2 linked regions of the Selenomonas sputigena genome follow. The protein of the gene in region 2 interacts with the protein of the main gene of each other region in a pairwise test. Links are inferred from orthologs where the notes say so. Each region holds a gene or a part of one and is shown on either strand. Other genes may lie near its edges.

Evidence for each region.
Region 1: the proteins of grpE (region 2) and groL interact in binary tests that used the Escherichia coli proteins (3 or more experiments, as listed by UniProt). The link is inferred for Selenomonas sputigena from one-to-one orthologs.

What each region holds. Positions count from the first base shown.
Region 1 is NZ_CP110383.1:1,425,465-1,433,290, forward strand. Bases 1,989-4,966 are described here. They hold groL (chaperonin GroEL), read right to left. Parts: upstream 4,305-4,966; coding sequence 2,673-4,304; downstream 1,989-2,672. Other genes in these bases: modB (molybdate ABC transporter permease subunit), read left to right, coding at 1,989-2,584; groES (co-chaperone GroES), read right to left, coding at 4,362-4,643; OL236_RS06980 (ATP-binding protein), read right to left, coding at 4,842-4,966. Outside these bases: modA (molybdate ABC transporter substrate-binding protein), read left to right, coding at 87-878; OL236_RS06960 (sulfate/molybdate ABC transporter ATP-binding protein), read left to right, coding at 878-1,921; more of modB, read left to right, coding at 1,931-1,988; more of OL236_RS06980, read right to left, coding at 4,967-6,095; OL236_RS06985 (exodeoxyribonuclease III), read right to left, coding at 6,561-7,313; OL236_RS06990 (undecaprenyl-diphosphate phosphatase), read right to left, coding at 7,326-7,826.
Region 2 is NZ_CP110383.1:334,028-341,663, forward strand. The notes cover bases 4,849-7,636. They hold grpE (nucleotide exchange factor GrpE), read left to right. Parts: upstream 4,849-5,815; coding sequence 5,816-6,457; downstream 6,458-7,636. Other genes in these bases: hrcA (heat-inducible transcriptional repressor HrcA), read left to right, coding at 4,849-5,785; dnaK (molecular chaperone DnaK), read left to right, coding at 6,511-7,636. Also shown: OL236_RS01580 (hypothetical protein), read left to right, coding at 1-835; lepA (translation elongation factor 4), read left to right, coding at 928-2,724; radical SAM family heme chaperone HemW, read left to right, coding at 2,812-3,963; OL236_RS01595 (YjfB family protein), read left to right, coding at 4,045-4,215; more of hrcA, read left to right, coding at 4,757-4,848. UniProt on the Escherichia coli protein: Participates actively in the response to hyperosmotic and heat shock by preventing the aggregation of stress-denatured proteins, in association with DnaK and GrpE. It is the nucleotide exchange factor for DnaK and may function as a thermosensor.

The sequences.
Region 1 (7,826 bases), 1.1 Mb from region 2 along the record:
TGATAAATATTACTGCAAGTCGCTTTTCTTATGCTATACTAAGATGATATGGTATAATGATTTTCACCGAAGAAAGGAGTTTTTCCATGAAAAAAATCGCCCTTCTCCTCTCGTGCCTCGTCCTCTTCGTTCTCGCGGGCTGCGGCACAGCGCCGAGCGCTTCGGACGCGAAGAAAGATTCCGTCGAGCTGCAGGTCTCCGCTGCCGCGAGCCTGACCGACGCGATGAATGAGCTGGCGACCGAGTACGCGAAGGAGCATCCTCAGACGAAGCTCGTCTTCAACTTCGGCAGCAGCGGCGCCCTGCAGCAGGCGATTGAGAACGGCGGCAGCGCCGACCTCTTCTTCTCGGCGGCGCAGAAGCAGATGGATGCGCTCGAAAAGGCGGGACTTCTCGCTGACGGCACGCGCAAGAACCTCCTCGAAAACGAAGTCGTGCTCATCGTTCCCAAGGATGGCGGCAAGGCGATCACCTCCTTTGAAGCGCTTGCGACTCCTACGGTTTCTCGCGTTGCACTCGGCGAGCCGAAGGGCGTTCCCGTCGGCCAGTACACGGAGGAAATCCTCACGAAGCTCGGCATCCTCGACCAGGTGAAGACCAAGGCGGTCTACGGCTCCGACGTGCGCCAAGTTCTCTCGTGGACGGAGACGGGCGACGCGGACTGCGGCGTCGTCTACGCGACGGACGCTGCCATTTCCGACAAGGTCAAGGTCGCAGCGAAAGCTCCGGCAGGCTCGCACAAGCCCGTCATCTATCCCGCTGCCATCTTGAAGGACACGAAGCACATGGACGAGGCGAAATCCTTCCTCGACTTCGTTTCCTCGGAAAAGGGCACGGCAATCCTTGAAAAGTACGGCTTCAAAGCCGCCGGAAAATAATGGAACTTGAAGTCAAAATCCGCAAGAAGCTGCGCGGCTTCGATCTTGCCGTGGAATTTTCCGTGCGCGACGAAGTGCTCGCTCTGCTCGGCGCCTCGGGCTGCGGCAAGAGCATGACCTTGAAGTGCATCGCGGGCATCGAAAAGCCCGACGAAGGTCGCATCCTGCTCAACGGGCGCACGCTCTTCGACAGCGAAAAGGGCGTGAACCTCGCGCCGCAGAAGCGCCGCGTCGGCTACCTGTTCCAAGACTACGCCCTCTTTCCCAACATGACCGTCGCCGAGAACATCACGTTTTCGGCGCACGGCACGAAAGAAGAAAAGCGCAAGCTCCTCGAAAGGGAGCTTGCGCGCTTTTCGCTTGCGGGACTCGAAAACTCTTACCCCAAGGAACTTTCGGGCGGACAGAAACAGCGCACGGCGTTCGCGCGCATCCTCGCCTCCGATGCCGAACTTCTGCTGCTCGACGAGCCGTTCTCCGCGCTCGACAGCTACCTCAAGTGGCAGTTGGAGCTGGAGCTGCTACACCTCTTCGACGACTACGGACGCGCCGCCGTCCTCGTCTCGCACGACCGCGGCGAAGCCTACCGCCTGGCCGATCGCATCGCCGTCCTGAGCAGCGGCGCCCTCGAATCGCTCGGCACGAAGCACGCGCTCTTCGAGCAGCCCGGCACACTCGCGGCGACGCTCCTCACAGGCTGCAAGAATATCTCCCGCGCACGCCGCACGGCAGAGCATGAGCTCTTCGCCGAGGACTGGCAAATCACGCTGCACTCTGCCGCCCCCGTGCCCGAGAACCTCCGCCATGTCGGCATCCGCGCCCACTTCTTTTCCCTGCGCGAAGAAGCGGCGGAAAACACGCCGCGCATGGAAGCCGTGCAGATCATCGAGGATGCCTTTTCCTACCTCGTCATGGCGAAGAAGGCGGATTCGGACGCCGCGCCCGTGCGTTGGGAGATTGAAAAAATCGCTTGGCAAGGGCTGGGGCAGAAAGAATTCTATCTGCATTTTCCCGCCGATCGGCTCATCTTGCTCGAACGATAGGAGGCGCACATGGAATTTTCTCCCTTTTGGATCACCTTGAAGACGGCGACGGTCGCCACCTTCATCTCCTTCTTCCTCGGCATCGCCCTCGCCTACGCCGTCCTCCATCTGAGGCGCTTCCAAGGCATTGCCGACGCCGTCATCACATTGCCCATGGTGCTGCCGCCGACCGTCGTCGGCTTCTTCCTCCTGCTCGTATTCGGCAGGAAAAGCCCTCTAGGGCAAATGCTCCTCGACTTCGGCATGCCGCTCGTCTTCACATGGAAGGCGACCGTCATCGCCGCCGTCGTCGTCTCGCTGCCCCTCATGTACCGCACGGCGCGCGGCGCCTTCGAGCAGCTCGACAAAAACATCGTCTATGCGGCACGCACGCTCGGCATCTCCGAGTGGCGCATCTTCTGGCGCATCCTCGTGCCGAACGCCAAGCACGGCATCGTTGCGGGACTCGTGCTGACGTTCACGCGTGCACTCGGCGAGTTCGGCGCGACTATCATGTTCGCAGGCAACGTCCCCGGCACGACGCAGACGATGTCCACAGCGATCTACGCCGCTGTACAGGCGAACGACTACGACCTCGCCTTCCAATGGGCGACGGCTCTCGTCCTCTTCTCCCTCGTCTTCGTCGCCGCCATGAACGCTTGGCTCGCGCGAAGCCGCGGCTAAAATACGGACGCAAAAAAAGCTTCCTGCTGCAGCGTCGCTGCAGCAGGAAGCCTTTCTATTTTAATTTGTTCGCGATGGATTTCGCGCCTTACATCATGCCCGGCATACCGCCGCCCATGCCCGGTGCGCCCATCGGCATCGGAGGCTCCTTCTCCGGCTTGTCCGCCACGAGCGTCTCCGTCGTCAGAACCATCGCCGCGATGCTCGCCGCATTCTGCAGAGCGGAGCGCGTGACCTTCGCCGGGTCGACGATGCCCGCGCCGATCATGTCGACGTACTCGCCCGTCAGAGCGTTGAAGCCCGTGCCGTTCGCCGACTTCTTGACGTTCTCGACGACGACGGAACCTTCAAGACCCGCGTTGTTCGCAATCTGGCGAACCGGCTCCTCGATGGCGCGCTTCACGATGTTGATGCCCGTCTGCACGTCGCCTTCGGCGCTCAAAGCGTCAAGCGCGGGCAGGATGTCGACGAACGTCGTGCCGCCGCCGGCGACGATGCCCTCTTCGACCGCCGCACGCGTAGCGTTCAGAGCGTCCTCGATGCGCAGCTTCTTGTCCTTCATCTCGACCTCGGTCGCAGCGCCGATCTCGATGACGGCGACGCCGCCCGCGAGCTTTGCGAGGCGCTCCTGCAGCTTCTCCTTGTCGAAGTCCGAAGTCGTCTCCGCAACCTGCTTCTTGATCTGCTCGACGCGCGCGTCGATCGCAGCCTTGTCGCCGGAGCCGTCGACGATCGTCGTCTCTTCCTTCGAGGCGCGAACCTGACGCGCCTGACCGAGATCCTCGATCTCGACGCTGTCGAGCTTCCTGCCGACTTCCTCGGAGATGACCGTGCCGCCCGTCAGGATAGCGATGTCTTCGAGCATCGCCTTGCGGCGGTCGCCGAAGCCCGGAGCCTTGACGGCAAGAGCCTTGAACGTGCCGCGCAGCTTGTTGACGACGAGCGTCGCAAGCGCCTCACCGTCGAGATCCTCGGCGATGATCATCAGTTCCTTGCCCTGCTTTACGACCTTCTCAAGAATCGGCAGGATGTCGGCAATCGCCGAAATCTTGCGATCCGTGATGAGGATGTACGGATTGTCGAGAACGGCTTCCATCTTGTCCGTGTCCGTGACCATGTAGGGGGAGATGTAGCCGCGGTCGAACTGCATGCCCTCGACGACCGAGAGGTTCGTGTCCATGGACTTCGACTCCTCGACCGTGATGACGCCGTCCTTGCCGACCTTCTCCATCGCCTCTGCGATCAGCTCGCCGACTTCCTCGTCGCCCGAGGAAATCGCCGCGACCTGCGCGATCGCCGCCTTGCCCTCGACCTTCTTCGAGTTGCTCTTGATCTCATCGACGAGCTTCTTGACCGCCTGGTCGATGCCCTTCTTGAGGATCATCGGGTTCGCGCCCGCAGCGACGTTCCTCATGCCCTCGTGGATCATCGCCTGCGCGAGAAGCGTAGCCGTCGTCGTGCCGTCGCCCGCGATGTCGTTCGTCTTCGTCGCGACTTCCTTGACGAGCTGTGCGCCCATGTTCTCAAACGGATCTTCGAGTTCGATGTCCTTCGCAATCGTCACGCCGTCGTTCGTGATCGTCGGTGCGCCGAACTTCTTGTCGAGAACGACGTTGCGACCCTTAGGCCCAAGCGTGACCTTTACGGCATTTGCCAAAGCGTCGACGCCCTTGCCGAGCGCACGGCGCGCTTCTTCATTGAACAAAACCTGCTTTGCCATGGTAAAACCTCCCAATATCTATCGAATCTATCGAATCTGCGCTCTCTCAGACAAATCTCAGAGAACCGCGAGGATGTCGCTCTCGCGAACGATCAAGTAGTTCTGCTCGTCAACCTTGACTTCAGAACCCGAGTACTTCGAGAAGATAACCTTGTCGCCCGTCTTGACTTCCATCTGCGCACGCGTGCCGTTGTCAAGCATCTTGCCCGTGCCGACTGCGACGACTTCGCCTTCCTGCGGCTTCTCCTTCGCCGTGTCCGGCAGCACGATGCCGCTCGCCGTCTTCATATCGCCTTCCGAAACCTTGATGACAACTCTGTCGCCCAATGGCCTGATCATGTTTATCTTCCTCCCAAATCAACGGAATCGCTGACGAATCAGCTCTTCCTAAATTCTTTTTTGTTAGCACTCGCATTGCTTGAGTGCTAACCACAGTTCTTATATTACTCATTTTTCGACAAATAGTCAAGAACTTTTTTTGATTTTTTGACCTTTTAGAGAAAAATCTGCCGCGAAGTGTAATAGAACGGCACGTTGTCAGTTTTCCAGACTCTTCTCATCGAGCAGAAAATCATAGACATTCATGAAGAGGACGCCCTTCTCATTATAATGCGGCGCCGGGCTGTCCTTCGTGATGATCATGCGCTTGAAAAAATCCCCCGTCAGCATCAGGGAGCGCTGCTCCTGCTCCATCTTCGCGGCATCCGGCAGCGCGTAGGCAGACTGAATGTAATAGCGCTTCGAGCCCTTATTGCAGACGAAGTCTATTTCGAGCTGCCTGCGGATGCTGCTTCCCTTATCATTCGTGCCGTACTGCTGGATGACGCCCACATCCACATTAAACCCACGGATCTTCAGCTCATTGAAGATGATATTCTCCATGCTGTGCGTTTCCTCCAGCTGTCTGAAATTCAGTCGGGCATTCCGCAGCCCCATGTCCGTAAAATAGTATTTCACTGGAGTGTCCATGTATTTCTTTCCCTTTACGTCATAGCGCAGAGCACCGTCAATCAGAAACGAATCACACAGATAATCAATATAGCGTTTGATCGTACTGTTGCTGATCTTCTTTCCCTTGACCGAGCGAAAGGTCGCCGACAGCTTTTCCGGGTTGGTCAGCGAGCCGATGGCAGAAGAGAGAATGTTCAAAAGCTCTTCCAGTTCCGTCTTGTTGCGTATCCTGTGCCTGCCGACAATATCGGAAATATAGGTTTCCTCAAAAAGTGCTTTCAGAAAAGCAATCTTCTGCTCTGTCGTCGTAAAATTCAGCACCAACGGCAGACCGCCGTAGAGCATATATTCATTCCAGCCATCGTATTTGCTGCCAGAATAGACCGACATAAATTCTGCAAAGCTCAGCGGATACATGCGAACCTCATCGCCGCGCCCTCGGAATTCCGTAATCACGTCCTTCGACAGAAAGCGGGCGTTACTGCCGGTCACATACACATCTACATTTTCCATGCGAATCAAACTGTTAAGGACGGACTCAAATTCCCCCAGAAGCTGCACCTCATCGAGCAGTACATAATACAGCCCTTCACCTGCGAGCTGTTCCTTCAAATACGGATACAGCACAACAGGATCGCAGAATCGCTTATTTTCAAACGTATCGAACGCGATCTCGACGATATGATTCGCGTCCGTTCCTTCCGAGAGCAAATGCTCCTTGAAGAGCTTGAACAAGAGATACGATTTCCCGCATCGTCGCATGCCCGTAACGACCTTGATCAGCCCGTTATGCTTCTTGCTGATCAGGGTATTCAGATAACGATCTCTTTTGATTTCCATTCCATAGCCTCCTATTGAAGATTTTTGCGGTATACTGAAAAAATCTTCAATATAATTATATCCCCGACAGCATTATTTTTCCAGTCAAATAAAAAGATTTTTGCGGCTGCCCGCAAAAATCTTTTTTAGGGAAACGCTGATAAAATGAAGTCGCCCAGATTTGCGCAGATGCGCTGTATCTATCGAGGAGACAAGCTACACGCACAAACGTCCACTTTGTAGACATTGTGCGCCGCCCTTACCTGAAACCAGCCAATCGATCTGCGCCTTCGGCTTGACCTCTTGGGGTTTCAGTGTAAACCGGAGGCGTAGCGGTGCTACGTCGAGGATTTGTCGACGACGAGAGGACAGCGCAGATGCGTGAAGATGGGTGGCTGAATTTATCAGTGGTCCCTTAGGAACTCATATAAAATCGACCTGCCGCGTAGCAACAAAGCTGTTCCTCGCTTCTCCGATCTTCCCCCCTCACCCCAGCACCAGTCCCACAGGACAATGATCGCTGCCGAAGACCTCGTTGTGGATCGTCGCCTCCTTGATCTTCGGCGCAAGGCGGTCGGAAACGAGGAAGTAGTCGATGCGCCAGCCTGCATTCGTCTCACGCGCCTTGCGGAGATACGACCACCAGGTATAGATGCCCGTCTTGTCGGGGTAGAGTGCGCGGAACGTGTCGGTGAAGCCCGCTGCGAGAAGCTCCGTCATCTTCTCGCGCTCCTCGTCGGTGAAGCCTGCATTCTTGCGGTTCGTCTTGGGATTCTTGAGGTCGATTTCCGTATGCGCCACGTTGAGGTCGCCGCAGACGACGACGGGCTTCTTCGCGTCAAGCGCCAAAAGATAGTCGCGGAACGCCTCCTCCCACGTCATGCGATAGGCGAGGCGCTCAAGGCCGCGCTGCGAATTTGGCGTGTAAACTGTCACGAAGTAGAGATCGTCGAACTCCAACGCGATGACGCGCCCCTCGTGATCGTGCTCTTCAATGCCGAGACCGTAGCTGACGGAAAGCGGCTCGATGCGGCTGAAGACCGCCGTGCCCGAGTAGCCCTTCTTCTCCGCACTGTTCCAATACTGCTTGTAGCCCGTAAGCTCCAAGATTGCCTGCTCCGGCTGCATCTTCGTCTCCTGCACGCCGAAGACGTCGGCGTCGAGCGCCTTGAACGACTGCATGAAGCCCTTGCCGAGGCAAGCGCGCAGACCATTGACATTCCATGATACGAAACGCATGATATTTCCCCCTCAGCCCTGCACGGGATCGCCGACGAAGTAGAGATAGAGGACGACGATGATGCCGAGCACGATGCGATACCAACCGAACGCCTTGAAATCATTGTTCTTGATGTAGCGCAGCAGAAACTTGATCGAAAGGATCGACACGACGAATGCCGTCGCCATGCCCACGACGAGAATCAAGATCTCGCTGCCCGTGTAGTGCCAGCCAAACTTGACCATCTTCAAGAGACTCGCGCCGAACATGACGGGAATGGCGAGGAAGAACGTGAATTCCGCCGCCACATAGCGCGACGTGCCGAAGAGGATGCCGCCCAAGATCGTCGCGCCCGAGCGCGACGTGCCCGGCACGAGAGACAGCACCTGGAACAGGCCGATGATGAACGCCGTCTTGTAGTCGAGCCGCTCGATCTCGCGCACGCGCGGCGTGCGACGCTTATTGTACGTCTCGACGACGAGGAACATGACGCCGTAGAAGATCAAGGTCGCCGCGACGACAGGCGCTGTCAT
Region 2 (7,636 bases):
AGAATGGTATTGGTTGGCATCGGATGCGAAGTACAGCAAGTATTTTGCGCCGAACGAAGTCACGGTCGTCAAGAGTCTCAATGTCGCAGGGTTGGAGCGTGCGATGCCAACGGTCATTCACGGCTGGATTAAAACGAGCTTCAGCTATGAAGGCGCAAAGGAGACGATTGCGAACTACGGCATCAAGGATATCCTGCCCGATCCGGCTGCGCTTGCCTACAGCCTCGCACTCGTCGAGGTCAGTCCGCAGAATCGCACTTTCCGCTATCTGGAAGAGGACTTTTACGATGCGCAGGGAAACATCCTTTGGTCGAAGCGCACGCCTGGCTCGGAAAAGGAAATGAACTCGCAGCAGTATGATGAAACCTTTTATGCGGCAATCGTCGACAGCGTTTTCGGCATGGGCGAACTGGAGCGTCTGACGAGTTCGGATCGCTGGTATGAGCTTTGGAAAGAAAAGCGGTCGGACGGAGGCGAGGAGAGCGCCATGGCGGACACCTCGACGATGCGGCTCAAAGGGGAACTGCTCTTTTATTGGGAGTGGGTCACGAAAAAGGACGCTAAGGGAAATACGTTGGAGGTGCAGTTCCTCAAGCGCGCCTTGAACGTGCCGATGGGCACGGTAAGCACGAAGGATGGCAAGACTTGGACGCCGCAAGCGGGGTGGCAGGATTTGGAGGAGACGGATCTGACGTTTCACGGCATCCAGCAGGGCAGCAGGGAATATACGGGACTCCTGCGCCTGCGTACCTACACGGCGAAAAACCTCGCGTGGCTCTATCGCGCGAGCTTGGAGCCGAACGCCGAGCGGCGTCTCCAACGCGATGAGGAGTGAGGTGCGGGCATCACGCTGGGCATCTTTGTCATGAGGAGTGGCTCGCCCCGTAGGAAAGTCAACGAGCCGATGGACAAGGAAAGGAATTTTTGATGCAGAACAAATACATCCGCAATTTCTCGATTATCGCGCACATCGACCATGGTAAGTCGACGCTTGCCGACCGCCTCATTGAAAGCACGGGCACTTTGACTGAGCGCGAGATGGAGGCGCAGGTGCTCGACAATATGGAGCTTGAGCGTGAGCGCGGCATTACGATCAAGGCGCAGACCGTGCGCCTGCACTATCGCGGCAAGGACGGCGAGGTCTATGAACTCAATCTCATCGACACGCCGGGTCACGTCGATTTCACATACGAGGTGTCGAGAAGCCTTGCGGCCTGCGAGGGAGCGCTTCTCGTCGTCGATGCGGCGCAGGGCGTCGAAGCGCAGACGCTCGCAAACGTCTACATGGCGCTGGAGCACGATCTCGAAATCATCCCTGTCATCAATAAGATCGATTTGCCGAGCGCCGATCCCGAGCGCGTCAAAGAGGAGATCGAGGAGGCGATCGGCCTCGATGCGTCCGAGGCGATCCTGACTTCGGCGAAGACGGGCGTAGGCATCGAGGAGATCCTCGACGCCATCATCGAGCGCATCCCGCCGCCGAAGGGCGAGGACAATGCGCCGCTTCGCGCTTTGATCTTCGACTCGTACTTTGACTCGTACAAGGGCGCGATCGCGCATGTGCGCCTGATGGAAGGTCATATCAAGAAGGGCATGGAACTGAAGATGATGGCGACGGGCAAGACATTCGAGGTGACCGATGTCGGCTGCTTCCGTCCCGCACCTGCCGAGCTCGGCGAACTTACGGCGGGAGAAGTCGGCTTCGTCGCGGGAAGTTTGAAGAACGTGCGCGACGTGCTCGTCGGCGATACCGTGACGAGCGCGAAGAACCCTGCACCAGAGCCGCTGCCCGGCTATCGCGGCGTGACGCCGATGGTCTACTGCGGACTCTATCCCGTGGACAGCGCCGACTACGACAATTTGAAGGACGCGCTCGAAAAGCTGCAGCTCAATGATGCGGCGCTGATCTTCGAGCCGGAGACATCGATCGCACTTGGCTTCGGCTATCGCTGCGGTTTCTTGGGTCTTCTGCACATGGACGTCATCCAGGAGCGGTTGGAGCGCGAGTACGGCATGAAGCTCATCACGACGGCGCCCTCCGTCATCTACCACGTCCACAAGACGAACGGGACGATGCTCAAGGTCGACAATCCGTCGAAGCTTCCGCCGCCGACGGAGATCGACTTCATCGAGGAGCCGTTTGTCAAGGCGACGGTCATCGTGCCGAAGGACTATGTCGGCTCCGTCATGGAAGTCTCGCAGGAAAAGCGCGGCACGTTCGAGAGCATGGACTACCTCGACACGAATCGCGTCATGATCATCTACCACATTCCTTTGAGCGAGATCATCTACGACTACTTTGATCGCTTGAAATCGACGACGCGCGGCTATGCCTCGCTCGACTACGAGCTTGCCGACTATCGCCAGTCGCGCCTCGTGAAGCTTGACATTCTCTTGAACGGCGATCCCGTCGATGCATTGTCGACCATCGTCCACGCCGACCGCGCCGCGACGCGCGGCCGCCAGCTCGCGCAGAAGCTCAAGGAGATCATTCCGCAGCAGATGTTCGAGATTCCGATCCAGGCGGCTGTCGGCAACAAGATCATCGCGCGAGAGAACGTGCGTGCCATGCGAAAAGACGTGCTTGCCAAGTGCTACGGCGGCGACATATCGAGAAAGCGCAAGCTGCTTGAAAAGCAGAAAGAAGGCAAGAAGCGTATGAAGGCGGTCGGCAGCGTCGAAGTGCCGCAGGAAGCCTTCATGGCGATATTGAAGATCGACTGATTCCCGCGCGGTTCTGCGCTTCCTTTTATTGTGGGAATTGCCGAGCGAAGGGGAAAGCGAGAATTTGAAAGGAAAAGAGGCGGCAGAATGGGTGATTTCGGCGTGTATGTCCATATTCCCTTCTGCCGCCGCAAGTGCTTTTACTGCGACTTCCCTTCTTATGCAGGAGAAGAGCGATGGATGAGCCGCTACCGAGAAGCCCTGTGCCGCGAGATTGCGGCGCAGGGCTGTCGCTGTCTGCAGGAAGGGGCAGTGCGCACCGTCTACATCGGCGGCGGCACGCCGACAACGCTTGCGGCAGACGACCTTCTCGCCGTCGTCTGCACCGTGCGCGAGAGTTTTCGACTGACAGGCGAGGAAGAGTTCACGGTCGAGGCGAATCCCGGTACGGTCGATGCAAAGCTTCTCGAACGATTGCGCGAGGCGGGCGTCAACCGTCTGAGCTTCGGCGTGCAGTCGTTTTTCGATGCGCTGCTCACTGCTATCGGGCGCATTCATACGGCACGGGAGGCGGAGGATGCCGTGCGCATGGCGCAGAAGGCAGACTTTCGCGTGAGCCTTGACCTCATGTACGGTCTGCCTGGGCAGACGCTTTCTGATCTCAAGGACAGTGTGGCGCGAGCCGCTGCGCTCGGCATTGGTCACATCTCCGTCTACGGGCTTGCCGTCGAGGACGGCACGCCGTTCGCCCGCATGGAAGAGGCGGGGCGGCTTCATCTGCCGACGGATGACGAATGCGGCGATATGTACGACTATATCACGGCAGAACTGCCACGCTTGGGTTACCGCCGCTACGAAATCTCGAACTATGCGAGGGCGGGCGAAGAGAGCCGCCACAACCTCGCCTATTGGCAGGACGTGTCCTACATCGGTCTCGGCGCAGCGGCGCATTCGTATTGGCACGGACAGCGCACGGAGAATGAGCAGGATCTTTGCCGCTACATCGCGTGCATCGAAGGAGGCCTGTCGCCTGCAAGGGAAGAAGAGCCTTGCTCGCGCGAAAGCCATATCGAAGAATTCGCCTTCCTCGCGCTCCGCACGGCGTATGGTATTGATAAGAAGCGCTTTCGCGGCACTTTCGCCTCGGATGTGCACGAGGTCTATGGCGAAGTGATCGCGCGCTTGCAGGCGGCGGGGCTTGTTGAAGAAACGGCGGTGAGCATACGTCTGACAGAGCAGGGCATGAAGTTTGGCAACCGCGTCTTTGAAGCATTCTTGTTGGAAAGAGATGAAACGTAGCTGCCGCAAGCGGCTTTGCCGGCAAACTTTAAGCTTTCCTCTTATATGTACGATAAATAAGAGGAGAAAGGAGCGATTTCGATGGATATGAGCATAGCGGCGATGTCGGTCGATCTAAGCCAGGCACGCTTCTCGCAGCAGTTCGGCATCTCCGTCATGAAGATGGCGATGGATACGACGGAAGAAGCTGTGGGTGAGATGTTGGAAAGCCTCGACCCTGCGGTCGGCAACAATATTGATATTGCGGTATGAAAAAGAGGGCTGTCGCACAAAATGTGCGGCAGCCCCTTTTTGCTTGACTCGATCGGTTGACAGCGCAAGCCTGTGCAAGAGAAAGAAGCGTAAATTACACGCACAAACGTCCACTTTGTGGATATTGTGCGACGCCCTTACCAAAAACCGACCAATCAGTCAGCGCCCTTTGGGCTTGACTTCTTGGACTTTCATAGTAAAACTTTTTTGCGAAAGACAAAAAAGATGTTGACTTTTTGACTTTTATCGTGTATATTCTAGTCATGGGTTAGCACTCAAGGAGATTGAGTGCTAACAGCATGAACTACACGCACAAACGTCCACTTTGTGGACATTGTGCGCCGCCCTTAATGAAAGTTACCCAATCGGCCTGCGCCCTTCGGGCTTGGCTTCTTGGACTTTCATAGTAAACTACACGCACAAACGTCCACTTTGTGGACAAAAGTGCGCCGCCCTTAATGAAAGTTAGCCAATCGGCCTGCGCCTTTCGGGCTTGGTTTCTTGGACTTTCATAGTAGACCTTATCAGAGGGGGTGTGAAGATGCTTGATGAAAGGAAGCAGCGCATCCTGCAGGCGGTAGTCGATGACTACATCTCGTCGGCGGAGCCTGTCGGCTCGCGCACTGTGGCGCGGCGTCATGATTTCGGCGTTAGTCCGGCAACGATCCGCAACGAGATGGCGGATCTCGAGGATATGGGCTACTTGGAGCATTTGCACACGTCCTCTGGGCGCATCCCTTCGTCGAAAGGGTATCGACTCTATGTGGACAATCTGCTCTCGCCCGCGCCGATTGACGAGCGCGAGAGGGCGTTGATTGACCACTGGTATCGAAAGCGCGTCAAGCGCGTCGAGAGCGTCTTTCAGGAGACGGCGAAGATCATTTCGCGACTGACGAAGAATCTCGCGCTCGTCCTTGCGCCGCAGCTGGATGAAGCGGCTTTTCGCACGCTGCAGTTCGTGCCGCTGGGCGAAGATCGTGTCATCGCCGTCTTGATGACGGACGCGGGCTTCGTGGAGAACCGCGTCGTCAAGATGCCGAAAGGCGCGAGTTTCGAGGATTTCCAACGCATGGCGGAGGTCATCAACCGATGTCTGTCGGGCGAGAAGCTTTCCTCCATCGGCACGGCCGCTTTGAAGCGCATACGCGCCGAGGTCATGGACGAGTCGCTTTATCAGGCGGCAATGGAACTGATTTACGAAGCGCTCGACGAGGAGCGCAAGGAGCAGCGGCTCTATCTCGGCGGCACGACAGAGATGCTTGCGCAGCCGGAGTTTCGCGATGTGACGCGCGTGCGTGCGCTCCTCTCACTGCTCGAAGAGGAGAACTTCGTCAAAGACGTTCTGCAGAAGAAATCGCAGGAGGGACTCGTCGTCACGATCGGCCGTGAGAATGAGTACAGCGGCATTGAGGATTGCAGCATCATTCGCGCGACGTACCACTTGGATGGCGAGTGCTTGGGCACGATCGCCGTCTTAGGGCCGACGCGCATGGAGTACGGCAAGGCGATGGCGCTCTTGGGATATCTGAACCACCATATCGCTGCGCTTGTGCAGCCTTTCCGCTGGTAGCGGCATAGCATGAAATACGAGGTGAAGGGAATGCCATCATTCATGAAGGATGAGTTGAAGAAGAAGGACGAGGAAAAGCTCGAGGAGATGAAGCGCGAGATCGACGAGGCGGAGGCCGCAGACACTGCGGACGTCGCAGAAGAAGCGACGGGAGATGTCCGCGAGGAGACTGCCGAAGGAAGCCGTGAAGGTACCGAGGAGGCAGAAAATGGCGCGGACGATCCTGTGAAGCGTGCAGAAAAGCTTGAAGCCGATCTGGCAGAAAAGGACGCACAGATGCTGCGACTGCGCGCGGACTTCGACAACTTCCGCCGTCGTTCTGCGAAGGAGCGCGAAGAGCTTGCCGCCGTCGTCACCCAGGGCATCCTCACGGATATGCTGCCGCTCCTCGACAACTTCGAGCGTGCACTTTCCGCCGAAGGTTCTGACCTCGACAGCTTCCGCGCAGGCGTTTCCATGATCTACAAGCAGATGCAGGAAGCGCTCGCGAAGAACGGCTTGGAAGTCATTGATACGAAGGATAAGAAGTTCGACACGAACTTCCATCAGGCGGTCATGCGCGTGCAGGATCCCGAGAAGGAGGACGATACGATCGAGCAGGAACTGCAGAAAGGCTACATGGTAAAGGGGCGCGTCATACGCCCAAGCATGGTGCAGGTCGTTTCAAATTAAGTCAAATAGAGGAAACTCTTTTTATAGATATAAACATTTAGGAGGAATTCATCATGGCAAAAGCAATTGGCATCGATTTAGGTACCACGAACTCCGTCGTCTCCGTCATGGAGGGCGGCAAGCCCGTCGTCATCACGAACCCGGAGGGCAGCCGCCTGACGCCGTCCGTCGTCGGCTTCACGAAGACGGGCGAGCGTCTCATCGGCCAGCTCGCCAAGCGTCAGGCGGTATCGAACCCTGACCGCACGATCGCGTCGATCAAGCGTCACATGGGTGAGAAGGATTACAAGGTTTCCATCGACGGCAAGGACTACACGCCGCCTGAGATTTCGGCGATGATCCTGCAGAAGCTCAAAGCGGACGCGGAAGCCTACCTCGGCGAGACGGTGACGCAGGCGGTCATCACGGTGCCGGCGTACTTCAACGACAGCCAGCGCCAGGCGACGAAGGATGCGGGCAAGATCGCGGGTCTCGACGTCCTGCGCATCGTCAACGAGCCGACGGCGGCATCGCTGGCATACGGCGTCGACAAGGGCGGCGAGCACACGGTTCTCGTCTTTGACTTGGGCGGCGGCACGTTCGACGTTTCGATCCTCGAACTCAGCGAGGGCATGGTTGAAGTCAAGGCGACGAGCGGCGACACGCACTTGGGCGGCGACGACTTTGACCACGCCGTCATGAACTGGATGGTCGAGGAGTTCAAGAAGGAGAACGGCATCGACCTCTCCGCCGACAAGATGAGTGCACAGCGTCTGTTGGAAGCGGCGGAAAAGGCGAAGATCGAGCTTTCGAGCATGATGGAGACGCCGATCAATCTGCCGTTCATCACGGCGGACGCCACGGGTCCGAAGCATCTTGACTTGAAGCTCACGCGTGCCAAGTTTGATGAGCTTACGCACGATCTTGTCGAGCGCACGATGGGTCCGACGCGTCAGGCGATGTCGGATGCAGGTCTTTCGCCTTCGGACATCGACAAGGTGCTTCTCGTCGGCGGTTCGTCGCGCATCCCTGCCGTGCAGGAGGCCATCAAGGGCTACTTTGGCAAGGAGCCGGATCGCAGCGTGAACCCGGACGAGTGTGTTTCCATCGGTGCGGCAATTCAGGCCGGCATCATCGTCGGCGAAGTCAAGGACATGCTGCTCCTCGACGTCACGCCGCTTTCTCTGGGTATTGAGACCT